3 regions of the Desulfosporosinus meridiei DSM 13257 genome follow, and region 3 is predicted to be linked to each of the others. Evidence: a T-box and tRNA genes for the amino acid it is inferred to sense, from the RefSeq annotation. Region 3 holds a T-box; the other regions hold tRNA genes.
What was found. The T-box of region 3 lies ahead of thrS (threonine--tRNA ligase). A T-box ahead of a tRNA ligase gene usually reads a tRNA of that ligase, here a tRNA-Thr.

Region 1: it has a tRNA-Thr gene. The T-box ahead of thrS (threonine--tRNA ligase) is inferred to sense a tRNA for this amino acid. The anticodon was not compared.
Region 2: it has a tRNA-Thr gene. The T-box ahead of thrS (threonine--tRNA ligase) is inferred to sense a tRNA for this amino acid. The anticodon was not compared.

Annotation. Positions count from the first base shown of each region.
Region 1 covers NC_018515.1:219,313-229,515, forward strand. Annotated here, with positions in the region: gene DESMER_RS01070 (Mini-ribonuclease 3) at 1-296, shown strand, start outside; gene thyX (FAD-dependent thymidylate synthase) at 340-1,017, shown strand; gene rlmB (23S rRNA (guanosine(2251)-2'-O)-methyltransferase RlmB) at 1,014-1,781, shown strand; gene sigH (RNA polymerase sporulation sigma factor SigH) at 2,084-2,734, shown strand; tRNA gene DESMER_RS01095 (tRNA-Thr) at 2,838-2,913, shown strand; tRNA gene DESMER_RS01100 (tRNA-Met) at 3,035-3,109, shown strand; gene rpmG (50S ribosomal protein L33) at 3,353-3,502, shown strand; gene secE (preprotein translocase subunit SecE) at 3,586-3,807, shown strand; gene nusG (transcription termination/antitermination protein NusG) at 3,852-4,379, shown strand; gene rplK (50S ribosomal protein L11) at 4,411-4,839, shown strand; gene rplA (50S ribosomal protein L1) at 4,902-5,594, shown strand; ribosomal protein L10 leader region at 5,639-5,771, shown strand; gene rplJ (50S ribosomal protein L10) at 5,803-6,330, shown strand; gene rplL (50S ribosomal protein L7/L12) at 6,429-6,806, shown strand; gene rpoB (DNA-directed RNA polymerase subunit beta) at 7,198-10,203, shown strand, end outside.
Region 2 covers NC_018515.1:4,410,039-4,420,241, reverse strand. Annotated here, with positions in the region: gene DESMER_RS20380 (DUF5667 domain-containing protein) at 1-963, shown strand, start outside; gene DESMER_RS20375 (hypothetical protein) at 1,192-1,488, shown strand; gene DESMER_RS24085 (hypothetical protein) at 1,626-1,772, opposite strand; gene DESMER_RS24800 (hypothetical protein) at 1,958-2,089, opposite strand; tRNA gene DESMER_RS20370 (tRNA-Thr) at 2,470-2,545, opposite strand; gene DESMER_RS20365 (hypothetical protein) at 2,655-3,293, opposite strand; tRNA gene DESMER_RS20360 (tRNA-Leu) at 3,430-3,512, opposite strand; gene DESMER_RS20355 (DUF4363 family protein) at 3,594-3,974, opposite strand; gene DESMER_RS20350 (DUF421 domain-containing protein) at 3,986-4,699, opposite strand; gene tig (trigger factor) at 4,959-6,242, shown strand; gene clpX (ATP-dependent Clp protease ATP-binding subunit ClpX) at 6,287-7,552, shown strand; partial or broken gene DESMER_RS24870 (reverse transcriptase/maturase family protein) at 7,984-9,758, opposite strand.
Region 3 covers NC_018515.1:109,630-119,832, reverse strand. Annotated here, with positions in the region: gene infC (translation initiation factor IF-3) at 21-536, opposite strand; ribosomal protein L20 leader region at 565-697, opposite strand; gene thrS (threonine--tRNA ligase) at 755-2,689, opposite strand; T-box leader at 2,872-3,094, opposite strand; gene ytxC (putative sporulation protein YtxC) at 3,190-4,062, opposite strand; gene speE (polyamine aminopropyltransferase) at 4,375-5,229, opposite strand; gene DESMER_RS00635 (aminotransferase class I/II-fold pyridoxal phosphate-dependent enzyme) at 5,232-6,683, opposite strand; tRNA gene DESMER_RS00630 (tRNA-Val) at 6,830-6,906, opposite strand; tRNA gene DESMER_RS00625 (tRNA-Leu) at 6,910-6,997, opposite strand; tRNA gene DESMER_RS00620 (tRNA-Cys) at 7,006-7,080, opposite strand; tRNA gene DESMER_RS00615 (tRNA-Gly) at 7,090-7,164, opposite strand; tRNA gene DESMER_RS00610 (tRNA-Phe) at 7,166-7,241, opposite strand; tRNA gene DESMER_RS00605 (tRNA-Asp) at 7,285-7,360, opposite strand; tRNA gene DESMER_RS00600 (tRNA-Val) at 7,382-7,457, opposite strand; gene DESMER_RS00595 (glycosyltransferase family 2 protein) at 7,768-9,000, opposite strand; gene DESMER_RS00590 (hypothetical protein) at 9,381-9,701, opposite strand.

The sequences.
Region 1 (10,203 bases), 110 kb from region 3:
ACGAGAGGGTGAAGGAACTTCACAAGCAGGCGGTCAACTATGTACGAGCCGGCACTCAAGCTCAGGTTTTACATGCCCTATTTCCGGAGCTTGATGAGGTTGAACAGCAGGTTGTAATACGAGGAAGAAATACCAAGGGCGGGCATCCTAAAAATGTGGATGTTGTCACTTATCGTCATGCCACAGGGTTTGAAAGCTTAGTGGGCTATTGGCAGTTAAGCGGACAAACAGACCGGATGAAATGGGCTTTTGCTAAAGTAGACCAAATGCTTCGCGGTGAAGAAGTAATTAAATAAAGACACTCATTATAGGGTACTGTGAGAAAGGGAGATTTTTTTAATGAATGTGGATCTTATTCAGCACACGCCAGATCCGGAAAAAGTAGTAGCAGCTGCAGCTCGTTTGTGTTACTCGTCAGATGCTATACCCGATTTGTTTGAACAGCTGAACGATGATAAGGTGGCTAACTTCGTCCGAAGGCTCAGAGAAATGGGCCATCTTTCCCCTTTTGAGCATGTAAGTTTTCAGTTTTCAATAGATGGTGTTTCAAGGGCTTTGTCCCATCAGCTCGTCCGTCACCGGATTGCAAGTTATTCGCAACGATCTCAACGTTATGTCAAAGAGAATGGGTTTGAATTCGTTATTCCTCCAAGCGTCATACAAAATCCTGAAGCATTAGGGCGGTTTGAGGCAGTTATGTCTCGCCTGCAGGAAGACTATCAGGAGCTCTTGAATTACGTACCTGCCGAGGATGCTCGCTATGTCTTGCCTAATGCTTGTACTACTTCTTTAATGGCTACTTTTAACGCACGATCGTTATTGAATTTTTTTGAGCATAGAACTTGTATTAGGGCTCAATGGGAGATACGTTTTTTAGCTGGAAGAATGTTAGATTTAGTAAGAGAGGTTGCCCCTAATCTGTTTAGTGAAGCTGGTCCAACCTGTATAACTCAAGGGGTCTGTCGTCAAGGAACATATAGCTGTGGAAGACTAAAGACCCTAGAAAGAAAGAAGTGAACTTCGTGAACGAAGAAATTGTGTATGGTAAAAATCCAGTGGCTGAGCTTCTTAAAAGTGGCAAACCAATTAACAAAGTTCTCCTTGTTTCAGATGGGCCTAGTGGTAAAAATCAAGACATTATGGCCTTGCTTCATAAAAATAATACACCATACCAATTTGTAGATCGTCAGACTCTAGACCGGCTGACAAATCGTGAGCGACATCAGGGCATGCTCGCCTATGTGGCGGCGAGTGAGTATGCGAATGTCGAGGATATTCTGGCCTTAGCTGTCGAGCGTCAAGAAGACCCTTTTATCTTAATGCTGGATGAAATAGAGGATCCTCATAATTTAGGGGCCTTACTTAGGACTGTTGATGCTGTCGGTGCCCATGGAGTGATTATTCCTAAGCGGAGAAGTGTAGCCCTCACTGGAACGGTAGCCAAAACATCTGCCGGAGCAGTTGAACATGTCAAAGTAGCCCGAGTGAGTAACTTAGTTCAAACTTTAAAGGATTTGAAAAAAGCGGGGTGCTGGGTTTCGGGGGCTGAAGCTGGGGGGACAAATGCTTTTAAGGCAGATCTAACCGGCCCAAGGGTGATTGTAATTGGCAGTGAAGGGAAAGGGATTAGTCGTTTACTTAGAGAAAATTGTGATGAAATCGTAAGTCTGCCCATGAGGGGGCAGGTCTCTTCCTTAAATGCCAGTGTTGCAGGTTCGGTTATGCTTTATGAGGTGCTCAGACAAAGAATTCAATCTGAAAAACCCATCACAAAAATCTAAAGACCTAAAAAGGCGGCTTGGCTCACAGTTGGTGCTCAGCAACGGTATAACTTTCCAATTGGGGCTTTGTAATTTTGATTTTTAAATTTTTTGCACTATTTTGACCTCTGAAGCCCCATTTTCGCAGGATTTTGGGACTTTAGAACTCGTGCCTCGATCTCAAACTTCACGAATAGCGACAGAACAACCAAAACTTCGCCTTGACGCTTTTCTTTAGCGTCGAGTATAATGAGGATGTTCTCGTGGACGAGGGCTAGCCGAGATTGCGTCTTCTTCGTGATGACATTGTAGGGGGGATCAACTTGACTCTTCAAGCCCAACCAGAACTACCAGAATGTGAAATCATCGACGTTATCGTGGATGAAGAGGTGGTTGAGCTTGCCAAGGAAGGCGACGCTACAGCACTGGAGTATCTAATTAACAAATATAAAAACTTTGTTAGGGCCAAAGCGCGTTCTTACTTTCTGATTGGTGCTGATCGTGAAGATATTATTCAAGAGGGAATGATAGGACTTTATAAAGCAATTCGTGATTTTCGTGGGGACAAACTCTCCTCCTTTAGAGCGTTTGCAGAATTATGTATTACACGACAGATAATCACAGCAATTAAAACCGCGACGAGGCAGAAACACATTCCCTTAAACTCATATGTTTCCTTAAATAAGCCTATTTATGACGAAGATTCGGATAGGACTCTTCTCGATGTTATTTCGGGTACTCGAATTACCGACCCGGAAGAACTAATTATCAGCAGAGAAGAATTTGACGACATTGAAGAAAAAATGGGCGAGATCCTGAGTTCTTTAGAGTGGAAAGTACTGATGTCATACTTAGAGGGCAAATCTTATCAAGAGATTGCTGTTGACTTGAGAAGACATGTAAAATCAATCGATAATGCGTTGCAGCGAGTTAAGAGAAAGCTCGAACGATATCTCGAACGTCGTGATGGATAATTTTACATATCTTTTATTTATTAAAGTACTTGCATTTTATAAAGATTAGTGTTAGACTACGTAAGTGCCTTGAGGTTAATGCTTGAAGCTCAGGAAGATATAGGCCGACGTAGCTCAATTGGCAGAGCAGCTGATTTGTAATCAGCAGGTTGCGGGTTCGAGTCCCATCGTCGGCTCCATTTAGCAAATCCTAGCCTCTATCGGCTTATTGCAAAATTGACTGTGCTGTAAAGCGTGCTTCTCTTCGGCATAAAAGGTTGACAAAGTCTATCGCACTTAGCGCAACTGAACAGTTATTATCGCGGGGTGGAGCAGCGGTAGCTCGTCGGGCTCATAACCCGAAGGTCGTCGGTTCAAATCCGGCCCCCGCAACCAAGTGAACTAGACAGCGAAGCTGTCTTTTTTGTTATTTGGTCATAACCGACTGAGGTTGTCATTGGCTATTGTGGCCAAAGCTAATGGGACTGGATATCTACCTTTAGCGAGGAAACGCCTAGGGGCTTGGTGCCAGCTAAGATCTACCAAGGCTTTTTCTTGACAGTCAAATTATCTTGTGATAAAGTGTTTTGAGTAATGAAAAAATACAGCGTCCTACCGTTGTCCGGGAGGTGTTCGTGAATGCGTGTCGGCATTATTTTAGCGTGTACTGATTGCAAGCACCGTAACTATGCTACTATGAAAAATAAGAAAAACAACCCAGATCGCTTGGAAGCTCAAAAGTTTTGCAAGTTTTGCAAGAGTCACACTCTGCATAAGGAAACTAAGTAATTTTTTTTTTGCAAAGGTTTAGATGTACGCCAGGGGGCGTTGTCACGGAGTCGATGACTTGGAGTCTGTAAGGATGTGAAGTGATGGGCGAGTTGAAGAAACCGGCCAATACTCAGAGCCAGAAAGATAAGGCGAAGGAGTATTTCCGCGGGGTTTTGAGCGAACTCAAGAAAGTTCATTGGCCAAGCCGCAGGCAATTGCTAACCTACACACTTGTTGTGTTTTTTGCGGTTTCAATTGTATCTATTCTTATGTGGATTGTTGATAGCGGCTTAAGTGCGGCCTTGACCAAGCTGCTGCCCTAAACATATAAAGTTTCAACGGCAGTGTCTGAGGAGGTCCCTGAGAAATGGCAAAAAATTGGTTTGTAATTCATACCTATTCTGGCTATGAGAACAAGGTGAAAATGAATCTTGAAAAACGAGTCGAATCCATGAACATGGAGGAGAAGATTTTCCGAGTTCTTGTTCCCATGGAAGATGAAATTGAATTCAAAAATGGTAAACAAAAGATTACCAAGCGCAAGGTATATCCAGGCTATGTGCTCGTTGAAATGGAAATGACGGATGACTCATGGTATGTTGTTCGTAATACTCCGGGTGTAACAGGATTTGTCGGTTCTGGAACGAAGCCTATCCCTTTATTGGATAATGAGGTTGTAAGTATATTGCAGCAAATGGGAATGGATGAAATTCAGACTCGGGTCGACTTTGATATTAATCAAAGTGTCCAAGTTATTGCCGGTCCTTTCAAGGACTTCGTTGGTGTAGTGAGAGAAATCCTTGCAGACAAAGGCAAGTTACGGGTTGAGGTATCTATGTTTGGCAGAGAAACTCCCGTTGAACTTGAGTTCACGCAGGTTCAAAAATTAGATTAATAGGTTATCCTAATAAGGGGGTGTATTGAAAATGGCAAAGAAAGTAATTGGTTTGGTGAAATTAGCGATCAATGCAGGAAAGGCAACACCGGCACCTCCGGTTGGTCCAGCTTTGGGTCAGCACGGGGTCAATATTATGGGCTTTTGCAAAGAGTATAATGAGCGTACCAAGGATCAAGTGGGGCTTATAATCCCGGTTGAGATTACTGTCTATGAAGACCGTTCGTTTACCTTTATTACCAAAACTCCACCAGCAGCAGTTTTGCTGAAGAAAGCTGCAAATATTAATTCTGGTTCTGCTGAACCTAATCGCAAGAAGGTTGCTTCTGTTCCTAAATCCAAAATTCGCGAAATTGCGGATACGAAGATGAAGGACTTGAATGCAGCTAGCATTGAAGCTGCAATGCGTATGATTGAAGGAACAGCGCGCAGCATGGGAATCGACGTTGTCGAAGGTTAATTTTAAGTATCAAGAATTATGTGGGAGGGCTAAGCCCGTGTAACCACAAGGAGGTTAATGGAATGGCTAAAGTAGGTAAGAAATATCAAGAGGCTGTAAAATCCTTTGATCGCATTGCTCTCTACGAACCAACAGAAGCATTATCAATTGTAAAAAATAATGCTAAAGCTAAGTTTGATGAGACTGTGGAGGCTGCCTTCAAATTAGGTATTGATACCCGTCACGCTGATCAACAAATTCGTGGTGCTGTTGTACTTCCGAATGGAACGGGCAAAACTCGTTCGGTGTTGGTATTTGCTAAAGGGGAAAAGGCCAAAGAGGCAGAGCAAGCAGGGGCAGACTTTGTTGGAGCAGAAGATATGATTGCTAAGATTGAGCAAGGTTGGTTTGGCTTCGAAGTTGTTGTTGCAACCCCAGATATGATGGGTATGGTTGGTAAATTAGGACGGGTTCTTGGACCTAAAGGCCTTATGCCAAACCCGAAGACGGGAACAGTTACATTTGATGTAACTCGTGCGATTAAAGAAATTAAGGCTGGTAAGATTGAATACCGTGCGGATAAGGCTGGCATTATACATGCACCAATCGGCAAAGCCTCATTCAGTGTTGAACAACTACTGGAAAACTATCGTGTACTTGGAGAGACTTTGCTTAAGGCAAAGCCTGCAGCTGCTAAAGGTCAATTTATGCGGAGTGTCACAGTGTCCTCTACGATGGGCCCAGGCGTACGCATTAACCCTGCAAAAGCAATCTAATTACGGTATGCTTGACAGTGTTGGATAAATGGGATAAGCTTATCAGGAATTTAATAAGTCCGCTGTAGAAAGCAGGTGCCGAAAGGCTTAATGACCTGCCGAGGTTGGAAGATTACGCCGAAGATATCTATTTGGCATTCTTAACCTCTGCAAGCGCGGAGGTTTTTTGTTGCTAATAAGTTTATCTAATCGGGAAGGAGGTACACAGATGCTTAACATCGAAGAAAAAGGTCTAATAGTTTCGGAGATAAAAGAAAAGTTTCAACAGTCTTCAGGTATAGTATTAGCTGACTATCGTGGTCTGACTGTTGCCCAAGTAACGCAATTACGTGCCCAATTACGTAAAGCTGGAGTAGAGTACCGGGTTTTGAAAAATAACCTCGTACGTCGCGCTGCTGATGAGTTAGGGGTAGAAGGGCTCGATTCTTATCTTAAGGGACCTACTGCACTTGCTTTTAGTGCAGATCCTGTCGCTCCAGCTAAGATATTAACCGAATTTGCTAAGGTAAATAAGTTAAAGACTTTCCAAATTAAAGCCGGGGTACTTGAGGGAAAGGTTATTGGAGTAGAGGGCGTCAAAGCTCTTGCTGATCTGCCTTCTCGTGAGGTCTTGCTGGCTATGGTCTTACGTGGTATGCAAGCTCCTCTTACAGGTATGGCTAACGTTCTTCAAGGTCCTATCCGTAAAATGGGATATGCTTTGGAGGAAGTGCGTAAGCTTAAGGCTGCTCAATAGGGCATGTAGAACTTCGATTTATTGAAGTGGATTCCTTTGGAATCAGTGAATGAATTAGTATAAATTAAATGTTTATAATTTTAAGGGGGAAATTAAAAATGTCTAAAATCAATGAAATTCTCGAAGCTGTAAAAGGCTTAACCGTTCTCGAGTTATCTGAACTTGTAAAGGCTTTTGAAGAAGAATTTGGCGTAAGCGCTGCTGCTCCTGTAGCAGTTGCTGGTGGAGCAGCTGTTGCAGCTCCTGCAGCTGAAGCTGAAGAAAAAACTGAGTTTGACGTAATTCTCATGAACTGTGGATCTTCTAAAATCGGAGTTATCAAAGTAGTTCGTGAAGCTACCGGACTAGGCCTCAAAGAAGCAAAAGACCTCGTTGACAATGCTCCAAAACCGGTTAAAGAGAAAGTCTCCAAGGATGAGGCTGAAGCTTTAAAAGCTAAATTGACTGAAGCTGGTGCAACTGTAGACGTTAAGTAATGCTTTTAATTTGAAGGTACTCTCTTCGTGTAGAGAGTACCTTCTTTAATTTGACGACAGGAATCAATGGTTGATTAAAAACGTTTTAACACAAACATTTGTAAATATTCCATGAGACGTAATTGAATATTTTCTTGACAGAGGGTCTCTGTTTTGGTATACTTTATAAATGTTACTATATGTAAATGGAATTTATTACTTAATCCATCCATGCTATGGTAATAAGTAAATAGCAATAGATAATAAGGAGATATTATCTTTGAAATTGTCGGAATGATATTGAAAGATCATAAACAGTTAAGCGAGGTTCTTTTAAAGGCCTTGCTTTTGGCTGTATATGTCAATATATTATGACCTCAATGAGAAAACCACACTGAGGGGTGAAACGTAAATGTTCTATCCTGTTAAGGTTGGGACACGAGAGCGCTGGAGTTATTCCAGAATCCGTGAGGTTCTCGACATGCCAAATTTAATTGAAATCCAGCAAAACTCCTATCGTTGGTTTCTTGATGAAGGGCTGCGCGATATGTTTCGCGATATTTCGCCGATTCAAGATTTCACGGGCAATCTCGTTCTAGAATTTGTTGATTATAGTCTAGGAGATGCTAAATATCAGGTGGAGGAGTGCAAAGAACGCGATGTTACATATGCCGCGCCACTTCGCGTCAAGGTGCGCCTGATCAACAAGGAAACTGGAGAAGTGAAGGAACAGGAAGTCTTTATGGGAGATTTCCCCTTGATGACAGACAAGGGAACCTTCATTATTAACGGGGCCGAACGTGTTATTGTTAGCCAACTTGTTCGCTCACCTGGAGTCTATTACTCAGAGCAAATTGACCCGAGTGGGAAGAAGCTTTACGGGGCTACGGTTATTCCAAATCGCGGAGCTTGGTTGGAGTTTGAAACGGATGTTAATGATAATATCTTTGTAAGAGTTGACCGGACTCGAAAACTTCCCGGCACGGTTCTGATTCGTGCTTTAGGGTATGCCAGCAACGGTCAAATCCTCGAGTTATTTGATGATAATGAATATATCCGTGCTACCCTGGAAAGGGATAACTCAGAGTCAACCGAAGAAGCCTTGGTTGAAATCTATAAGCGGTTAAGACCCGGCGAACCACCGACGGTTGACAGCGCTCGTTCATTACTTGAAGCTTTGTTCTTTGATGCTAAACGCTATGATCTGGCTAAAGTCGGACGGTATAAGCTTAATAAGAAGCTTGGTCTGGATATCCCTATGGATGTACGACATTTAACTCGTGGTGATATTATTGCCAGCGTACAGCGGATGCTTGCGTTAATGAATGGTGAAGGTCATAGAGATGATATTGACCATTTAGGCAATCGGAGACTGCGTTCGGTCGGAGAGCTTCTACAGAATCAATTCCGAATTGGTTTATCTCGTATGGAACGTGTTGTACGTGAACGGATGACAATTCAGGATGTTGAAGTCATTACGCCTCAAGTACTCATTAATATTCGTCCTGTGGTAGCAGCAATTAAAGAATTCTTTGGCAGCAGCCAGTTGTCTCAGTTTATGGATCAGACGAACCCGCTTGCGGAGTTAACTCACAAGCGTCGCCTAAGTGCTTTAGGGCCTGGAGGATTAAGCAGAGAGCGTGCCGGTTTTGAGGTTCGTGACGTACATCATTCTCACTATGGGAGAATGTGTCCGGTAGAGACCCCGGAAGGACCAAACATTGGTCTGATCGGATCCTTAAGTACTTTTGGCCGCATTAATCCCTATGGCTTTATTGAGGCCCCTTACCGTAAGGCGGATAAGGAAGGTGCCAGAGTTACAGATGAGATTCATTATTTGACAGCAGACGAGGAAGAGAAATATATCGTTGCCCAGGCCAACGCGCCCCTTGATGAGAACGGCAAGTTTTTAGGGGAAAAAATCGATGGTCGTCATGGACCGGATTTTGTGCACGTATCGCCAAATCAGGTTGACTATATGGACGTTTCGCCAAAACAAATGGTCTCCATTGCTACGGCCTTAATTCCTTTCTTAGAGCATGACGATGCGAACCGAGCTTTGATGGGCTCAAACATGCAACGGCAGGCGGTACCTTTATTGCGAACTGATTCGCCTTATGTAGGTACTGGGATGGAATACAAGGCGGCTAAGGATTCCGGAGTCTGTGCCATCACTAAGCGTGCCGGTGTTATTAAAAGAGCAACGGCTGATGAGATTATTGTTCTTGGCGATGATGGAATGACAGAGAAGCATAAACTTCTTAAATATTCCCGCTCTAACCAAGGCACATGTATTAACCAACGGCCAATTGTTAAGAAGGGCGAGATAGTTGAGTCGGGTCAGATTATTGCGGATGGTCCGTCTACAGACCACGGTGAGTTGGCCTTGGGCAGGAATGTTTTAGTAGCCTTCATGACTTGGGAAGGATATAACTATGAGGACGCAATCTTAATTAGTGAAAAGTTGGTTAGAGAAGATTACTATACATCGATTCATATTGAAGAGTATGAATCAGATGCTCGTGATACGAAGCTTGGACCGGAAGAAATCACTCGTGACATTCCGAATGTTGGGGAAGATGTTCTGAAGGATCTTGATGAACGTGGAATTATTCGTATTGGGGCGGAAGTTCGTCCTGGAGATATTCTGGTAGGAAAAGTGACGCCCAAAGGGGAAACAGAGTTAACGGCAGAAGAACGTTTGCTACGTGCTATTTTCGGAGAAAAGGCTCGTGAAGTGCGTGATACATCTTTACGTGTACCTCACGGAGAAGCCGGAAAAATAGTTGACGTTAAAGTGTTTACCCGTGAAAACGGGGATGAATTATCTCCTGGTGTTAATCAGCTTGTTCGTGTATATATCGCTCAGAAACGAAAGATATCTGTCGGTGACAAGGTGGCGGGTCGCCACGGCAACAAGGGTGTTATTTCGAGGGTTATGCGTCAAGAAGATATGCCGTTTATGCCGGATGGTACACCGATCGAAGTGGTGTTAAATCCATTAGGTGTTCCTTCGCGGATGAACATCGGGCAGGTTCTGGAGACGCACTTGGGAAGAGCGGCCAAGGCCTTGGGGATTCGTATTGCGACTCCGGTCTTTGACGGAGCAACTGAGGATGATATTTTTGAAACTTTAGAGAAGGCTGGCCTTTCCAGCGATGGAAAGACTATGCTCTATGATGGGCGCACCGGAGATCCTTTCGACAGCAAAATTACCGTTGGCTATATGTACGTTCTCAAACTTCACCATTTGGTTGACGACAAGATTCATGCTCGTTCGACAGGCCCCTACTCTTTAGTTACACAGCAACCCTTGGGTGGAAAAGCTCAATTCGGTGGTCAACGTTTTGGAGAAATGGAAGTCTGGGCCTTGGAGGCATATGGGGCTTCGTATACTCTGCAAGAAATCTTAACAGTT
Region 2 (10,203 bases), 570 kb from region 3:
AATACAAGTACAGAAACAACCGACCAGGACGATAATACGGACACTAATAGTGAGGATGCAACAAATTCCGAGGATCAAGACACTGATAAGGAAGATACCGAATCGACGACTGTTGTAGATGCAGACGGCAACGCAATTGATCCGGCCAATTGGTTATCAGAGCTTATAGGTAAACTCAAATTGGCTTTGACCTTTGATCCCGCTCATAAGGCCGAGTTGACTCAGGAGCAGGCATTGGAGAAGCTGGCTAAGGCTCAGAAATTGATGACTGCTGGTGAAGCCGAAGAATCTGAGAAGGCTTTTACAGAGTACGCAGACAAAATCACCAAGGCTCAGGAATTTTTAGAGCAAATTGAAGATCCTGACTCAGAAGAGGCCCAAAAGCTGACAATCGCTCTTACGAATGTCAATCAAAACAACATAAAAGTATTAGGTAATCTGCTCGAAAAACTCCCTCCCCAGGCGGCTCAAAAGCTGGCTCTTAATGTAGTACGTTCTATGGAAAAAGCGGTTACAAAGATGGAGAAGCAAGAGGCTAGAAGCAATGCAGTGGCTGCTGAAGAGACAGCAGCGGGAACCGGCGATGATTCAACAGAGTCAGAAGTCAGAGGTGTAGCACATAACAAAGCTTTAGAAAAAGAAGCTAAGGTTGCCTTGAAAGAATTTAAGAAGACACTTAAAGAAAACGGAAAGCTCCAGCTAAAGGACGATCAAGAGGATGCTGAACAGGAGGATAGCCAGGATCAGGCCTCAACAAACGAAGTGACTGTGACTGAACCTGCATCCTCTCAAGAAGCTTCCTTGGCCAATACTCAGCCAACATCTGTAACAATTGCTCCTGCTAGTATAGAGTCTTCATCAACTGTTGATAGATCCTCTAAGAAGGAAAAGACAGAGCAGAACAAAAAAGCTGACAATGGAAATGATAAGGCTAAAGAAAAAAGTGACAACAAAAAGCATTAGAAACAAAAATCTGAGGGATAATAAGTGAATGCCTGCTAAATAAAATTTACCGGAAAAATGGAAGCGACCTAAGAGCAAGTCTTTTAGGTCGCTTTTCTGAATGTCTCAACTAAGCCTTTAGTAGGTAAGACCTTAGCCTCTCCTCAAAAAACGGAGTTATTACAAACTCCAGATTATTCGTGATATACTTATTTATCCCATAAAATCAAGGGTGAAGGGGGAGAAACCATGGGTAAAGCAAAGCCCGGTCCCGACGATTTGCGCCGCTTAATCGGTTACTCAATAATTACATTTTTAGGCGTCTTTTTATTTATCCCAGTGATATGGTTCATTCACCTATTCTCAAATGACCCAGGACTGTACATGCGCTGGGGTGTCTGCTCAGCCGCCGTTATCCTATTCAATATTATGTTTTACTTTTGGAAATATCCCGAGAATTGGCTGGCTAACTTACTGGTTTTAATCGGAGTGGATCTAATGGTTTTGATCTTTGAATATTTTTGGTTGATTCAGAGTTTAGGCTGACGACCTTTCATGGAACCGCTTTAAACGGTTCTTTTTAGTTACCGCTTTTTCTGCTTTTTGCTTATTGCTTATTGTAGAGGCAGCTAAGGGGTTGGGGGGATAAATTTTAGGACAGCCAAGGCTGTCCCTTACAACAATCAACTATGACTAGGATCTGAACTTTCATTATTTAAAACATCCGTCTTTTTAGCGATTACATTAGTTTTTGGTGTTAGTATTTGAGGCTTTTGAGCGTTTCCTTCTGGTACAAATTTAAAATTATTTTCTTTGCCTAAAGTTGCCATAATACTCTCCTTTTACGCTAATTTCTTAGTCTGGGTAAAATATAATCGGTTGTTTTCCAAGTTTATTTTACCCCCAATATTCCATCATTCGGGATTCTCCAAGTCTTTTGCCATTGTAATGACGCTTAAGTCATTACATCTATCCTAGCTGTATAACCTTGAAGGTTAGGTAGGGGAGGTTAACCCTAAAGATCGTCTTTATCTCCCCAAGCTTTGCCTACCCAAACCGCAGCTCCAATAGTAAGGGCATGGAGAAATAACGAAGGTGGACTAAACAAACTATTTGGATTACTAGTTCTCTTTTTTATGCCAAACATTCACAAAACCTCCTCGTATGTTATTTTGACAGTTTAGGTTTTGTGATTTATGTCGAAGCGATACCAGTTAAAATATGTAATTAGTTAGATGTAAATTGCAGCGAAAGTTTTAAAATCTAAATTTGATGTTTAATCTCAAAAAAACCTCCGCGTCCGGAGGCATGCGCAATATCTTTAGGTTTCGTTGTGAATTATAGTTTCTCTTAAAGCCTTATACGTTTGGGTGAAATAATTTAAGGGGGGTGAAAAGCAATGAATATAAAAACCAGGCGGGAGAATACTCCTTTGCTAAGATACAAAATGGAAACTGCAAATAAAGGAATAGAAAAATAGAGGATAGAAACCCCTAAGGTCTATCCTCTACTGATTATTAAATTAACTGGAGCCGATGGCAGGACTCGAACCTGTAACCTGCTGATTACAAATCAGCTGCTCTACCAATTGAGCTACATCGGCATGTGTTTTGGACAAGGACTATTGTAGCAAGACTCTTTGATTTGGTCAATGTTAAATAGAGGAAATTACGACCATTTTATGCAATAGCTTAGGTCGAAAGGCTGAGGTACTAATTTCCAGGGCATTTAGGAGTACTAATCAACCGCCTGGTGGCTTCTGCAAGTACCAATCCATATATACTTGCCCCTATAAGATTTGAAACAACTGTGTATGGTGCTGTGTAAAATAAATCAGGCATTTTGAATAAAGTAGCAACTGCATATGAACTGAACCATATAAAAGCCGAATATATCCATCCTTTAGCTAAGTAATGTCTACTGGTAACAATAGGGATTAAATACGCAAAGCCTACTCCGACAAATCCGCAAAATGCCATTTGCCCAATCCAGGCAATAATGCTTTCCAATGCATTAAGAGGTAATCGTCCAAATAATATTTCTGAAGCATAATCCAACATTCTTGTCTGAGTAAAGTCTAATACGTAGTATGAAAAAAACGTCCAGATACTTAAAGGAATTCCTGCAATTAAACCAACGACAAAACCAAAATACATTCTATCCTTCATAATGTTTCCCCCTATCTTATTGTTTGTGTAAATGGTATGTGTTGAATCAGTGACAAAGTTGCATGCATAAAGAGGAACTCGCAATGAATTCATAGTCCGTTTTTTCAAAATGGTATTGGATTTTACTGAAATTGCATCATTATGCCCTTGTTTATTATTCCTGATTGCAATTTTATAATTCATTTAATAGTTCCCTGTTGACTCAACCAAAACCCAACAAACTGAACTAGGGGGAATTAAGTGCGATTTGCCAAGCCAAAAAAGACAGTCAAAAAATCCGCCTGACAACTTAATGTCAGGCGGACTTAGCCTCATAATGTGGTGCGAGAGAAGGGACTCGAACCCCCACGGTTTCCCGCTGGAACCTAAATCCAGTGCGTCTGCCAGTTCCGCCACTCTCGCAAATTTATTATTGTTGCAACAGAGAGAATTCTATCATAAATTTTAAGATATGACAAGTGTGAGATTTTAACAGGGATTATCTTAAAAGATATTTGGGATATTAAACCTCTCAGCATCAAAAAGATAAGAGAATAATAGTTGTAAGTCAGACAATTCGCCCATAGAAAGGGGAATGTCTTTTGTGCTAATAAATCTTTCTAATCGACCAATGCTAAGATCAATGGTGTCAATTTCTTGGTGATCAAGAATAATACTCCACCAGTTAGCGTTATTCTTCCAACTTTCCTGAACAATCCCTAATTCCTTTTTAGCTTCATCCCATTGCTGAGCTGAAATAGATTGTTCAACCGTCTTTAAGTGTGCCTCAGTTGCTTGAGTTGTGGTTTTTACAAATTCATAGGAAGCATAAGAGCCTCCCAGTAAAAAAATAACAATAACAATAATGGTTCCCAGGGTTCTCAAATCTATTCACCTCACACTTGAGTCTGTAATGGTTTAACTTTTTTTTTGTTTTGACTTTCTTTTTCTTGTATAAAAAGTTTACCTGAAGAATCTAAGCTGGCAATCAGGACATCTTCGATCTTGTCAAGCTTATGTTTCTTAAGTTCTCGCATCAACCATTCCAAATCCTTATCACTTCGCTCCAGATTATTCCGTTTCAATTTGCCATCCATAATAAGAGCTAAGGGTAAGCCTTCATAAGCGGGGGTAATCTTTAAATCGTCAGGAATGATGGGCCTTTTCTGAACCTTAGGCATAACACTAACTTGACCATTGTTTTCTAAGATTGCATATTCGACATCAGCAATGTTAGGGATATCATTAAGGCGGAGTTCTTCGAGCAAATCGCTCATGTTGTAACAATTTCTCCTGAGTTCGGTTTCTGAAATTTTACCGCGATCAATAAGGATGCTTGGCTTTCCGCAAATAATATCTCGTGCCGTTTCGCTTTTAAGAGAAATCCAGGCTAAAGTTAGGCTTGCTGATAGGAGAACCAGAATGGGAATAATGCCGCTGAGGAGTGGAACCCCAATGTTTTCACTAGGCACAGCCGCGAGCTCAGAGATCATGAGGATAACAACTAACTCAAAAGGCTGTAACTGGCCGATTTCCCTTTTTCCCATCAAGCGCAGGGCGATAATAACCACTAAATAAAGAATAAGGGTTCTAACTACAATGATAAGCATGCTTGTTCTCCCTTTCCTAAATGTTTAGGATCTTTTGATAGGGTATTTTGCCCTGAATAGCAAGAGTTATCCGTGACGTCTGCGGAGGGGTTCTTCAATTTGATTACGAGAAGTAAGTCTGTTATAATTGATTAGTGAATTTCATAGATGTATTTGGCTTAAGCGGGGGTTTGTAGTCTTAAAAAAACGGTAAGACTAACGAGTATCCACAGCTGCCTTGCACATAGTCTTAAATAGTGTTTAAGGGGGAGAACATAATATGTCAGTCTCAGTTGAAAAACTAGAAAAAAATCTTGTAGCTCTGGAAGTTACCGTAGAAGCCGAAAAATTTGTCAGTGCGGTGAATCAAGCAGCTAAAGTGTTGGCCAAGAAAGTTAACGTTCCTGGATTTCGTAAAGGAAAAGCACCACGTCGCATGGTTGAACAGCATGTAGGAAAAGAATCACTTTATGACGAAGCCTTAGATCAATTAGTCGGCCCGGCATACTCTGAAGCAGTTCTGGAAAGTGGTATCGACCCGGTAGACCGCCCAAGTGTTGAATTAGTTCAAATTGAGGAAGGAAAAGACCTGATTTTTAAAGCAAAAGTTATGGTTAAACCGGAAGTTGAGCTTGGTGAATATAAAGGCCTCAAGATCGAACAAAGTGCAGCCATTATTTCCGAAGAAGAAGTTGAAGAAGCACTTAAAAGCAAGCAACAGCAACACGCTCGTCTGATTACCCTCGAAGAAGGCAAAGTCGAGAATGATGATACTGTAACCTTAGATTTTGAAGGATTTACAGATGGAACACCTTTCCTTGGCGGTAAAGCTGAGAACTACGAGCTTGTCATTGGCTCAGGAACATTTATTCCCGGTTTTGAAGAAGGTTTAATTGGAGCTGAAATAGGACAACCTGTTGAAGTAAACGTTACCTTCCCTGCTGAATATCATAGTGCAGAGCTAGCTGGAAAAGAGGCTGTCTTTAAAACTCTCATTAAAAAAATTCAACGCAAAGAACTTTCCGCTCTAGACGATGAATTTGCAAAAGATGTCAGCGAATTTGAGACTCTGGATGAATTGAAAACCGATTTGCGGAATAAATTAATGAAGACAACTGAAATGCGAGTTAAAGATGAGCATGTCCGCTCCATCGTTTCTAAAGTGGTTGACAACGCCAGCGTTGAGATTCCTGAAGTTATGATTAACGAAAGAATCAATGTAATGGTAGATGATCTCAGTCGCAATCTTGCCCAGCAAGGAATGACTCTAGAACATTATTTCCAATTTACAAACTCAACTGAAGCAGCTATGAAAGAGGAGCTGCGTCCTCAAGCTGCTGAGAGTGTCAAGACCGATTTAGTTTTAGAAACTATTGCCAAAGTAGAAGGAATTGAGATCACTGAAGACGAATTAGATGAAGAGCTTAAAAAAGCAAGTGAGCGTCACGGACAAGACGCAGCACTGCTCAAACGAACCCTTATAGCGCGCGGGGAGCTACAGTTCTACAAACAAAGCATGAACAGTCAGAAGACAGTCAACTTCTTAGTAGAACAAAATACTTAAAACCCGACGCCTTAGGGGGAATTCTGAGGTATAGAGGTGAGAGGATGGCAAAGTACACTGAAGACAAAAATCAACTCAAGTGTTCATTTTGCGGAAAAACCCAGGAACAAGTCAAAAAACTGGTAGCTGGCCCGGGGGTTTACATTTGTGATGAATGCATTGAACTTTGTAATGAGATTATCGAGGAAGAGCTAACGGATGATCTGGGTGTTGAGATTGGAGACATTCTAAAACCTAAAGAAATTCGGGCAATCATTGACCAGTATGTTATCGGTCAAGAAGACGCTAAAAAGGCGCTTTCCGTAGCAGTCTACAATCACTACAAACGGATTAACTTGGGCATGAAAATCGATGATGTTGAATTGCAAAAATCTAATATCATCATGTTGGGACCTACAGGGTCAGGGAAAACTTTGTTGGCCTCGACGCTAGCCAAAGTTCTTAATGTTCCCTTTGCAATTGCCGATGCCACGTCATTGACCGAAGCAGGTTATGTCGGTGAGGATGTTGAGAATATCCTTTTGAAGTTAATTCAAGCTGCCGACTACGATGTGGAAAAAGCTGAAAAGGGTATTGTTTATATTGATGAGATTGATAAGATAGCTCGTAAATCAGAAAATCCGTCCATTACCAGAGATGTCTCAGGTGAAGGAGTTCAACAGGCCTTGCTGAAAATTCTTGAAGGAACGGTTGCCAGTGTACCGCCTCAAGGCGGCCGCAAACATCCGCACCAAGAATTTATCCAGTTAGATACCACCAATATATTATTTATTGTTGGCGGAGCCTTTGATGGAATTGAGAAAATCATTCAAAACCGTGCCGGACAAAAAACCATGGGTTTTGGTGCTGCTATTCCCAACAAGGTAAACTTAAATGTTGGTGAAGTCCTAAAGGGAATACTGCCGGTTGATCTGCAAAAATTTGGGTTGATTCCGGAATTTGTTGGGCGTTTGCCTGTCATTGTAACCCTTGAAGCACTGGATGAAGCAGCATTAGTACGTATCTTAACCGAGCCCAAGAATGCCCTGGTTAAGCAGTATCAAAAACTAATGGAGCTTGACGGGGTAACCTTAGAGTTCAAAGATGCAACCCTCACCAGTATAGCTGCCGAAGCAATTCGTAGAAATACCGGGGCGCGAGGACTGAGGTCAATCCTAGAGGATATGATGCTCAATGTTATGTATGACTTGCCTTCACGTAATGATGTTTCAAAATGTGTTGTTACACCGGAAGTGGTCTTGAAGAAAGAAGAGCCGCTCCTCGTAATGACCGAAAAGGTTAAGAAGGGCAAGAAAGAAGAATCAGCTTAAAGCGATATTAAACACCGGTAGTTCGTAAGAACCACCGGTGTTTTCGTGTTAGTGTGTTATGGGGACGGTCCTTTTAACACGTTTTAAACGTGTTAAAAGGACCGTCCCCATAACACACACCCCTAACACACAAAAACACGCTTAAGGATAATAGACCCGAAAGACAGGGCGGCTTCGATCCACAGGAGTGAAACTCATTGCATGGAGAGGCGGTAAAGCCTACAAAGCTTGGGCGGGAAGCGGAGCCGCAGGTTCACCTCAGGTATTACCCAGAGGTTTGGCGTAGCTCCCGCTCAAGCGAGTAGGCGAGCCTCGGAATGCTGAGTTTCGAAGACACTGCATGAAATAGGCGGATTAGCAAAGTAACCCGCCCCTTCCCGAACCGCACAGGCGACTTTCGAACGCATACGGCTCTCCATATTCCAAATGAGTTATCGTCGTTTTAGCTGATTAATTTGAAACCTGCCAACCTCAACATTTATAAAGCATTGTGCGCAAAGGGGGATCTGACGCCGATTTATATTCAGCATTACAGTAACAATCGGTGAGTAAGGCTTGTCGAGCTTCTTCTTCGTTTTCCTGTGATACATGCTGACATGGGAGTGCGGATTACCGCAGATGTAGCAGACTCGGGAAAGCGGGTTTATCAAGCTGAATTTAGGCAGGAAAAGAAACGATTTAACTGCTACCTTGATTTTGTTGAAGAAGTCCTTTTGTCTCGAAAAAGATTTGTATAGTGCCAGACTGACTGAGCGTGCTTTACCTTTTAAATTTGTATAGTTGACCATGAGAGCTTTGCCGTACCGGGCGAATACTTTCTTTGTACTAATGTCAAATTTGCGCGCTAGAGTTTTTGCAATTGAAAATTGCACGATGTACTGTATGCGCCAACCATTATAGAAGTTGGTGCAACCTCGCTGTTGAGTCAGAAGTCCACGGAGTACCTGGTTGCCGTATTTGATGATTTCTTCCGGAGATTTTCTAAGGAGGCGAGTGATACCAATGGGATAGCCATTTCCTTTACACATACCGTTTTCACGTAGCTTTTTCAGGACTCCATCCGTATTCATATAAACACGGATGGTTGGACAAAAGGGTTGGTTTGAAATTTGCTGTGATTGACAGGGCCCTTGCGGATGATATATCCGAGAAAGGTGACGTCCTTATCTGCAGCATGTGTGATTTTGGTTTTCTCATCGTTCAACCTTAGGCAGAGTTCGTTTTTCAGGAACTCCTTGATTTTCTGCTTCAAGTCAATTGCATAAGCCATTGGGGCAATCAATCCAATCAGAAAGTCATCAGCGTATCGCACGTATCTCACTCTTCGGAAATTGGGGTCGTATCTATCAGTATTCGGAATGTTTTCCATTTCATACTTCAGGTGCTTAATAGTTTCCGGATCGCAGCCGTTGCTGATTGCCTTATTGTATTGGTATCTTGCCTTGGTATAGTTAGGATTTTGCTTACGATATTTACCTGAGGTGTCCATTTCGATAATGCTTTTCATAAATCTGTCAAGTTTATCGAGATAGATGTTGCAGAGTATGGGGCTGCAGCAAGATCCCTGTGCGTTTCCGGTTTTGGTTCCATGATAAATGTGTTGCATGTCGAAGTAACCGGCCTTGAGTATCTTGTTGATAAGCCGGATGAAACGTTCGTCGCTGATACGCTCACGAAGTATCATCTCAAGTGTGCGATGGTCAATTTCATCAAAACAGGCGGAGATGTCACCCTCAATAAACCAAATCGTACCTCTCCACGTTTCTACCTCGGCTATGGCGCTTTGAGTAGACCGCTTTGGCCTGAAACCGTGGGAGAGATTTGAGAAGGTAGGTTCGTAGATGCACTCCAGGATAATGCGGACAGCCTCCTGAACGAGCTTGTCCTTTCCGTTGGGAAAGCTGAGTTTGCGCAATTTACCATTGCTTTTTGGTATCATCGTTGTTCTGTTTGGCCGAGGCTGGTAGGACTCGTCACGCATGGAAGCGATAAGTTCCGTAATCCATTCCTCGCAAAAACCATGCAGGGAGGTGCCATCAGCACCGGAGGTTTCTGCTCCGTCGTTGGACTTGACAAAGTTATAAGCGATGATGTACAAGTCTCTGCTGTAGAACAATCGATAAAGGTCATCGTTAACATAGCAATGGTTGGCATTGTTTCGACGGCGATAACCTTCCAGTTTTTCTACGAGTTTTGATGGCTCCATTCAAAGCAACCCCTTTCAAAATTGGAACTCAGAATACTGCCCCCTTTCACCATGTGCCATCTATTACAGAAGGCCGTTGGGCTACTATTAGGGCTCTCTGCCTTATGCCGAAGTGGTACTTAGGCAGGTCACGTTTGACAGCTTCATATAGTGTATCCATACGTAGGTATCCGGTTGGTCGTTACCCTGCTTACCGCAGGTGCGTCAATGGGCCTGCTTATACCCAATCTCGCAGATATTGGGTGTAACCATTGATACCAGTGTTTAGTCCGGCAGCGTCCTACAGCCACAGACCCGGATTCAGCCCACAGGCTTTACCATATATGGCCTGACTCGCCAGGCTACTTGACAACATGTGTTGTCTAATCCTGACTTTACCGACATGCTGTTGTCCCCCAGAGGCTTTCGCATGAGGTAAGTCGGTTGTCTTACATCGCAACGCAGG
Region 3 (10,203 bases):
TGTTTTATCCCCCTTTTGCATTAATCGTGTTTAATAGAAGCTAGAATCATGATCATATTTCGACCTTCAAGTTTTGGTTCGCGTTCTACGGTAGACTCGGCTTTGCAAAACTCGGCCAGTCTTATACATAGGGCTCTACCAAGCTCAGGATGAGTGACTTCACGTCCGCGGAACATTATGGTCACTTTTACTTTATCCCCGTCTTGAAGAAAACGTTGGGCGTTACGGGCTTTGGTCTCAAAGTCATGGTCCTCAATATTCGGACGCAGTTTGACTTCTTTAATTTCCATGCTCTTTTGCTTCTTACGAGCTTCTTTATCTCGTTTAGCCTGTTCATACTTATACTTGCCGTAGTCCATTAATTTGCATACCGGGGGCTTAGCCGTCGGTGCAATCTCTACGAGATCTAACGATTTCTCGATCGCCAGGCTCAGGGCATCTCTGGACGTCATAATCCCGAGTTGCTCTCCCTCTTCACCGACGAGACGAACATCCCTTACCCGGATTTCGTCATTAATTCTTAAGTCCTTGCTAATAAGAGACCACCTCCTAAAAATTTAAATTCAAAAAACAAAAAGACGGATGGCTAACCACCCGTCTTCTAAACAATCACAAAGCAAACATTAAGCTCAGGACCAGAAGATACCTTACCGACAAATGCCGTAAGGTGAGAAGCGGATGGCTTCTGCTTGACATCGTATATCTTACATCAAAACAATTACATTGTCAATTGCCTTATCAAACAAACGTAATTCTACTTTTCTTTACTGGTTGCCTTCAAAGCTTTCTTGCTGGCGATTTCTTCTTGTACAAGCGTAATGAAAGCATCTACGGACATTTTTTCCCCTGCGTCTCCCTGACCATACCTACGAACAGCCGCCATGTTAGACTCGGCTTCCTGATCTCCCACGACAAGAGTAAATGGAATTTTTTCCGTTTGGGCCTCTCGAATTTTATAACTGATTTTTTCCTTGCGCTCATCTGTTTCAACTCTGATGTCGAGATCATTAAGACGAGATGCCAGAGATTTAGCATACTCATGATGACGTTCGCTGATCGGCAGGATACGTACTTGAACCGGTGCCAGCCAAACGGGAAAAGCCCCTGCATAATGCTCGGTCAGAAGGGCAATAAAGCGTTCGATACTTCCGTATACGACCCGATGAATCATTACCGGTCGATGCTTTTGTCCATCTTCACCAATATAGGATAAATCGAATTTCTCAGGCATTTGGAAGTCAAGTTGAATCGTACCACATTGCCAGGTTCGATCCAGGCAATCCTCTACATGAAAATCGATTTTAGGGCCATAAAAGGCTCCGTCACCAGGATTAACTTTATACTCTATCCCTTTCTCTTCTAAGGCCTCCTGAAGAGATCTGGTGGCAGTTTCCCAATCCTCATCTGAACCCATGGAATCTTCCGGGCGTGTGGATAATTCAACATGATAATCAAAGCCAAAAACTTTATAGAAATAATCTACTAGTTCAATAACTCCAATTAGTTCTTCCTTAATCTGGGACGGCAGCATAAAGATGTGGGCATCATCTTGCGTGAAATTGCGAACCCTTAATAATCCATGCAGGGCACCTGAAAGCTCATGCCGATGCACGAGGCCCAGCTCGCCGACCCGAAGGGGCAGGTCACGATAACTGTGCATCTTTGTTTTATACATGATCATACCACCGGGGCAGTTCATTGGCTTTACTGCGAAATCCTGATCATCTATTTCTGTAAAATACATATTCTCTTTGTAGTGATCCCAGTGACCGGATTGTTCCCACATTGATCGATTCAAGATAATCGGAGTTTTAATTTCTTGATATCCCCGTCTGCGGTGTTCTTTTCTCCAAAAATCCTCCAGCTCATTGCGCAAGATCATACCTTTAGGATGAAAAAACGGGAATCCTGGGCCCTCTTCGTGTAAGCTAAAGAGATCGAGCTCTAAACCTAGTTTGCGATGATCACGCCGTTTTGCTTCTTCTAATTTGAATAAGTGCTCTTCGAGATCTGCAGGTTTTGCAAATGCTGTTCCGTAAATACGTTGAAGCATCTTATTCTTTTCGCTCCCGCGCCAATATGCACCGGCTAGACTCATAAGTTTAAAGGCTTTAATATTGGCCGTTGAAGGTAGATGAGGTCCCGCGCAAAGGTCAGTAAAATTTCCTTGAGTGTACATTGAAATCGTGGCATCTTCAGGAAGTCCTTCAATTAGCTCAACCTTGTATTTTTCCCCTAACGCTCCAAAATGACTTAGAGCCTCTTCTCGAGTGACTTCTCGGCGTTTATATTCGTTCTTTTCCTTGACCAGACGGCTCATTTCTTTCTCAATGCTTGCTAAATCTTCCGGAGTAAAGACATGTTCCGAATCGAAGTCATAGTAGTAACCTTTAGCAATTGAGGGCCCTATTCCGAACTTTGTGCCCGGAAATAAATTAGCTACAGCTTCGGCCATCAAGTGCGCCGTGGAGTGTCTTAATACGTCAAGTCCTTCATCGCTGTCTATGGTTACGATCTCAACAGCCGCATCTTCAGTAAGCTGGCAAGAAAGATCCTTCATTTTGTCGTTAACTTTGCCCGCTACAGCTACCTTGGCCAATCCTCGAGATATAGAAGCTGCCAGCTCTGCAATGGTCGTTCCTTGTTCAACCTCTCGTACTGAGCCATCTTTTAAAGTAATCTTAATCATCGAAATCACTCCTTACCTTAGTTTAAAATTTTGGATATCTTTTTACCAGTAGATGCTTTAAAATCTCTAGCAAGTAAAGAACTCTTGTCACACAAACTCCTGCCGAAGGTCTCAACTTAGGTGCGCTTTTTAAATACAAGTTTGGGCTTCTGCTTGGTAAAACAAAAACTCTCGTCCCTACTAGTAGGGACGAGAGTTTACTCCCGTGGTTCCACCCAATTGAAAAGGCTCATTTAGACCCTTTCGCTCGATCCCTTAACGCGGGAAACGGCTAAGCTTACTTATTTCAGCCCAACACTCAAGGGTGGTCTTCTCCTATACGATCGCGAGAAATGCTTTCAGCCTTTGGCATTCCCTCTCTGGCACGATAGGGTTCTAGGATACTCTCCCCATCAATGATTTAAAGTGTATTTTTAAAATATGAGGTTTCATTTATCTGACATTCCTAACTCCAAGAATTAAGGAATATTACTCATTATAACAAAGATCTTTCTTATCTGTCAAAACTTTTCACACAAGGCACAACCTTGACAGTCGTGAACACGATCCCCAAAGACTTTACGAATTGTCTCTAAAGTGTCTTTATATCCCTCATACCGAATATGTAAGGTGATTTCCCGCGGTGCCACAGCAATTAAAGCACTTACTAATAAATCTTCGTACCCTAACTCGTGAATATTGTCTAGTTGGTAATCTTCAAGGAATTGATGAGTTACTTTGACCCCCTCATCATTATAGAGATGAAATTTTCCCTGGGGTGTCATGCCAACATGTAAACACTCAAGCCGTGGCTTTTGACTATCTACGAAATGCTTAAGTAGTTCAATAAACTCAATGTATTCTCTTTCGACAATGTATTCCTCTATAGCAAACTCAACTGCTTTATTGACTTCATTCTTATAGTCGCTGGCTCGAAAACGCAGAAAGCCTTCAATATCGAATACTGAACTATCATCTAAACAATTTAAAATCTGGGTGACCAGGCTTGTTTTGCGGTTAACCCTATTCCCTCGAACTTGACCCAGTCCCTTATTTAAATAGTTAAGAGCCTTATTCAAAAGCATTTTCCAATTATCTTGTTTTAAGTCAGGCCGTTTCTTAAGAATCTTTACAACATGGTCTTTTTCCCAATGCAGTAAGATTGTCTCGGCCAAAGCATTCGCTAAATAATAGCGGTGGATTTTCTGAACCATCTCTTCATTTTCCATGGTGTCTAATGAAGAGTCTTGGAATTGACACTCAATCACCCAGCGTTTCCCTTGTTGATGCTCTATAATTTGAAAAGGGAGTTCTTCTTGGTCTTGCAGCTCTTGTAAACGTGCACAGATACTCTCCCGATAATATTGAGTTCCTAATTGTACGGAATGTTCCACTGGCACCCCTCCATAGTAGAGTATATGACCTTACTCAAGCCATATTTCGGTTGGGCCAATCTATTAGTACTTTTAATTTTTAAAAATACATTGGACATTCCTTAATATTTCCATAAATTCAAATTTTGATTCTATCTTTAAGACAAATATTATAAACGGGGACGATCCTTTAAAACAATTATGTTTCAAAAGGATCGTCCCCGTTACGCGTTATCGAAAATAGACTATTTATAATTACTACGTCTCACTGACAGCTATCATCGTCTCACTGACAGCTATCATCTCTAGAAAAAATAACAAGTTTTATTTTTTTCACTCACCGGCGTTAGCCAGTAATTCTAGGACATAGTTTGGCAGGGCAAAACAACCTTTGTGAATTTCAGTGTTGTAATACTTTGTCGTAAGTCCGAGGCTGTTCCATGCTTGCTGATCTATGTCAATTAAGGGATCATAGGTTTTAGAAGCAAAGCCAAACAGCCAATGCCCTGACGGGTAACTTGGAATATGGGCTTGATAAACTCTGCAAACCGGGAAAAGCTCGCTAATACGTTTATGGGCTCTCTGCATGGATTTGGCATACTCCTGATAATAGGGACTTTCATGTTGGTTAACCAGAATACCATCTTCCTTCAACGCCTTATAGCAGTTCCCATAGAATTCTTTAGTGAACAGCCCTTCCCCCGGACCAAAAGGATCCGTTGAATCAACAATAATTAGGTCATAAGAGTTTTCCTTAGACCGAACAAATTTCAGTCCGTCCTCAAAATAAAGCTGTACTCTTGGGTCATCCAGCTTACAGGCCGTCTGGGGAAAATATTTTCTGCAGACATCTACCACCATTTTATCGATTTCTACCATATCAATTTTTTCAATGGTATTGTAGCGAGTGAGTTCTCTGACTGTTCCGCCGTCTCCTGCCCCAATGACTAAAACATTTTTTATATTAAGATTGGTTGCCATCGGAACATGGACGATCATATCATGATAAATAAACTCATCTTTTTCCGTAACCATCATCAATCCGTCAAGGGTAAAGAAATTGCCAAACTCCATAGAGTGGAAGACATCGATTCTCTGAAACTCACTTTGGTCTGTATAGAGACACTTATCTACCTTTATCGAAAAACGGACATTTTCCGTGTGTTGTTCGGTATACCATAATTCCATTGCTATTCCTCCAGTACTCTAATATTTTCAATGGACATGTCTTCCGTGCCTGTCAGGGAACTGCCTTTAGACTTTGCATAAGCGATATAATCGATGATTTCCTCAGTTATCCGTTCCCCAGGCGCTAAAATCGGAATACCTGGGGGATAACACATGACAAACTCGCCGCTTATATAGCCTGTACTGTCTTCAATAGCTACAGAACGTTGGTTGGAGTAGAAGGCTTTCTGCGGTGCCATCACAACCTCCGGATTAATATACTCATGATCAAGCATTCCCGATTTATCTTTTGTATATAATCTTTTTATTTCGGATAATGATGAAACTAGACGCTCCAAGGCCAGGGCACGGTCACCAACAGAAATTATGGCAAGAATGTTTCCGATATCACCCAACTCAATTTGAATTCCATAATCGTCGCGCAAAATGTCGTAAACTTCGATTCCGGCCAGACCTATCTCGCGGGTATGGACAGAAAGCTTGGTATGGTCAAAGTCGTATACCGAATCCCCATTAATTAGTTCCGTAGAAAAAGCGTAGTAGCCGCCAATTTTATTAATTTCCTCCCGGGCATAATGAGCAAGAGCAGAGGCCTTTTCGAAGATACTCTTACCGCCTAGGGCTAAGTTCCTTCTGGAAATATCCAATGAAGAAAGCAGCAGATATGAACCGCTGGTGGTTTGAGTTAAATTAATCGTTTGTCGTACATGACCCGTGTTCAGACGCTCTCCTTTTAACAAAAAAGAACTTTGGGTCAGGGATCCGCCTGTTTTGTGCATACTAACTGCTGCCATATCAGCTCCGGCTGCCATAGCACTGATTGGCAAGTTATCTCCGAAGTAGAAGTGTGAACCATGGGCTTCATCGACTAAAACATACATATTGTGGCGATGAGCAAGTTCTGTTATGGTCTTCAGATCAGAGCAAATTCCGTAGTAGGTTGGGTTATTTATAAAGATTGCTTTCGCATCCGGATGCTCCGCAATGGCTTTTTGAACATCGTTAATTGACATACCCAAGGGGATTCCCAGCTTTTTATTAACGCCAGGGTTTACATAAACGGGAATAGCTCCACTAATGATAAGAGCATTGATAGCACTTCTGTGGACATTCCGCGGCATAATTACTTTATCGCCCTGTTTGCAGACACTCATAATCATTGCTTGAACCGCCGATGTGGTACCATTAACCATGAAGAAGGCATGATGAGCACCGAAAGCATCCGCCGCAAGCTCCTCAGCTTCTTTAATAACTGAGACTGGATGGACAAGGTTATCCAGCGGTTTCATGGAATTAACATCTACCGAAAGACATTTCTCCCCCAAAAACTCTGTAAGCTCCGGGTTTCCTTTGCCTTGCTTATGTCCCGGTACGTCAAATGGTACTACACGCATTGATTTGTACTTTAGCAAAGCCTCATAAATAGGTGCCTTGCTTTGTTGATGTGAATGCATAAAACCACCTTCTTTCCTTGACCATGTTGATTAGCTAATAATCTAGAGTTGCAAAATAAAATTACCCATTGACCTAAATCAATGAGTAATGTAATGCTCTTTTTCTTGACAGATAGGTCTATGTGATTATAAACCTTAGTTTCATATGGTGGGTTTGAGAGGACTCGAACCTCCGACCCCCGCGATGTCAACGCGGTACTCTAACCAGCTGAGCTACAAACCCATATGGTGCCGATGACCGGAATCGAACCGGTACGGATGTTAAGTCCGCGGGATTTTAAGTCCCGTGCGTCTGCCAGTTACGCCACATCGGCAAATGAATTGGAGGCGGCACTCAGATTTGAACTGAGGAATAGAGGTTTTGCAGACCTCTGCCTTACCACTTGGCTATGCCGCCATTGGTTATTGGAGCGGGTGACGAGATTCGAACTCGCGACTTTCACCTTGGCAAGGTGACACTCTACCACTGAGTTACACCCGCATGGTGCCTCAGGACGGAATCGAACCGCCGACACGAGGATTTTCAGTCCTCTGCTCTACCGACTGAGCTACCGAGGCAAATCGAGGATGTTGATAGATTTTACTATCGTGTTATAAAATATGGCGACCCCGATCGGACTTGAACCGACGATCTCCTGCGTGACAGGCAGGCATGTTGACCACTACACCACGGGGCCATCTTACAACCAAATCAATACTGGTGGGCGATGACGGGCTCGAACCGCCGACATCCTGCTTGTAAGGCAGGCGCTCTACCAACTGAGCTAATCACCCGAGAACTGACGATTATCAGTATACACAAAAAACGGCATTGTGTCAAAGGCTTTTTTAAAAATATTTATATTAAATTTTTCTTTTCAATTCGAATAACTTTTGACCAAATTCCACTAAGACTTGGCTCTACTTGCCAAATTAAAAAAGGAATATTTCCATGAGGCTGTATTAGTCCGTGCTCGTGCTTAATCATTCACCCATGTAATACTAGAAGAAGGTCTGTACAGACCTCCTTCTATATTCCAGGTAACAATTTAACAGTACTAAACGATGTTGCAAACGCAAATGTTTAAATTAAGCCTACTTGAGGTTAATTCGACGAAACTTTTTTCTGTTTAACCACAACTTCTTCAATACTGAGTGAGCGTGTATGCTTCGTATGTGACCACTGCTTATCCTTACGATTTATAAACCCTAAAAACACAATAGGAATCCAACTATAGATAAAGATTGGATATAGAATAAGCCCCACATAGGCTCGCCAAGGTAGACGATCAAGAGCTAATGCCGCAACCGGATATAAGTATTGGAAAGCGGACAAAATTTGCCACCCTGTCCAAGGCATTACCAAGGTGAACACATGAGTGTATTGGGGCTGAAAGGCGTCTATCAGATTGGTTAACATGAAAAAGGTGGCAATCATTACAAGTGCTGGTTGAAAGAGGTGAATTGCCGCATCCAAATACATTATTTTCTTCTCTCTTATACCCTTGATTATGAGAGGAAAAAAGTAACGTCCGGCTACATCAACCTGCCCCTGGGCCCAACGTTTCCGCTGATGCCAAGCTTGAACAAATGTTAATGGCTTTTCATCATATACAACTGCATCATGTGCCCAAGTTGTCTTAATACCATGAGAAAGAGCCTTCATACTGAATTCGAGGTCTTCCGTTAAGGAGGTGGCCCCCCATCCAAATTCTTTCAGAACGTCTGTAGAAATGCACATACCTGTTCCACCCAACACATTTGAAAGGCGACCTGTGTTAAATCTGGCTAGCTGCAGCATTCGATTAGTTACCCAAAATGCAATTGAAAATGTGTTTGTAACCCAAGTATCAAATGGATTCTTAGAATCGAGATAGCATTGAACAATTTTATGCCCTTGGCAAAGCTTGCTATTCATTTCGAATAGAAAGTTTTCCTTAACTAGATTATCTGCATCAAAAATTACTATTGCGTCATACTGACGTTCCATCTTAAACAAGCGATAAAACATCCACTCTAAGGCGTACCCTTTTCCGCGCTTCTCAGTATTGAAGCGACGATGTACAATAGCTCCGGCGTTCTTTGCTATTAAAGAGGTCTTATCAGTACAATTGTCTGCAACCACAAAAATATCGTACAATTCTCGGGGATAGTTAAGCTGAAGTAAATTCTCAACTAGTGGGCCAATAACAGCTTCCTCATTATGTGCCGCTACCACTATCGCAAAACTCTTCTCTGGCGTATGTATCTTAATCTCTTTTTTCCTGTAAAGTCCAAACATTGAAAGCACAAAATAATAGAAGGTTAAAAATATAATGATAACTTGAACTGGCACCATAATGACATTAAAAATCTGTGTGCCCGTGATTCCAGATAAATCCACAGATTCAACCCCTTTCTTAACCCATAAAATTTTAACATAGGAATGGCCCCTATGCAAGATAATAGATACGACAATTATAGACAGTTTGTCCACTTAGTGTATGTAATTAAGTATTATTTAAGTATAGCTATACTTAGAACCATGATAGGGCTAATTATCTCAAAATGCAAAGCATTTATAAAGAAATAGATGGATGCGTATAAAGCAGCATACTTTTTCTTCATCCAAATTAGTAAAGGTTTCGAAATGCATAGCTAATTAGTGAGAGCTTTTATCTAATTTTGTTAGACAATTTTTAGCGCTTATGTATTTTCGACTCCAACAAATTTATAAGATTAGCGCCGTTCATTAATTTTAAGTAAAAAGAACATTACCAGTGAACCAATAAACAATAATAACAAAAAGCTTACTTTTATTCCAAGCCCTAATGAATACCAATAAACATCTCCTACACGTGCGCCAGAGACCCATGGAACAAACAAACGAAAAATATAAGCAAATCCGCCGCCGATAACAATAAAAAGCAAAATCACCGAAACCAGCAATAGTATACCCATTACACCTATAGGAGTATCCAAGCGCCACCGACGTATTATGTCCCTTTTCATCCATTCCATTTCCAAGCTAACCATTCTGGCCCATTTGCGCCACATCATTCATCACCTCATATTATTTTATGAAGTGATTCCTAATGTTCCACAATTTTTTAGAAAAAGTATAAAAACATTTAAAATTGGGTAAAATCGCGGGCAAGGAGGTGGGGCAGTATGCCAGTACCGTCACAAGATGGTAAATTTGTTCATTGTTCCTATTGTGGCCAAAAGTTTCGTTTTGGTTATGACGCAAGTTTACATGAAAAAGAAAAACACTCCGATCAACTATCATCAAATTTGTAAATGCTCATCATGACGTAATTAAAAACCATCTGAATTTAGGCAAGAATATGTCTTCTATGGAGACGTTTTCTTGCCTAATACATTGAGTCCATTATAATAATCTTTTATGCCATTATTATATCAGTGACGGTTATGTCCAATCAATGGCAGAACCAGATAGAGTATTTAGCTGTTCCAACCTTTGTAAGTCCTTGTTGCATATATCCCACATTCTACTTCTATATAGATTAAGGCAAAACGGCTCTTCTTCTCTAGACAGAAT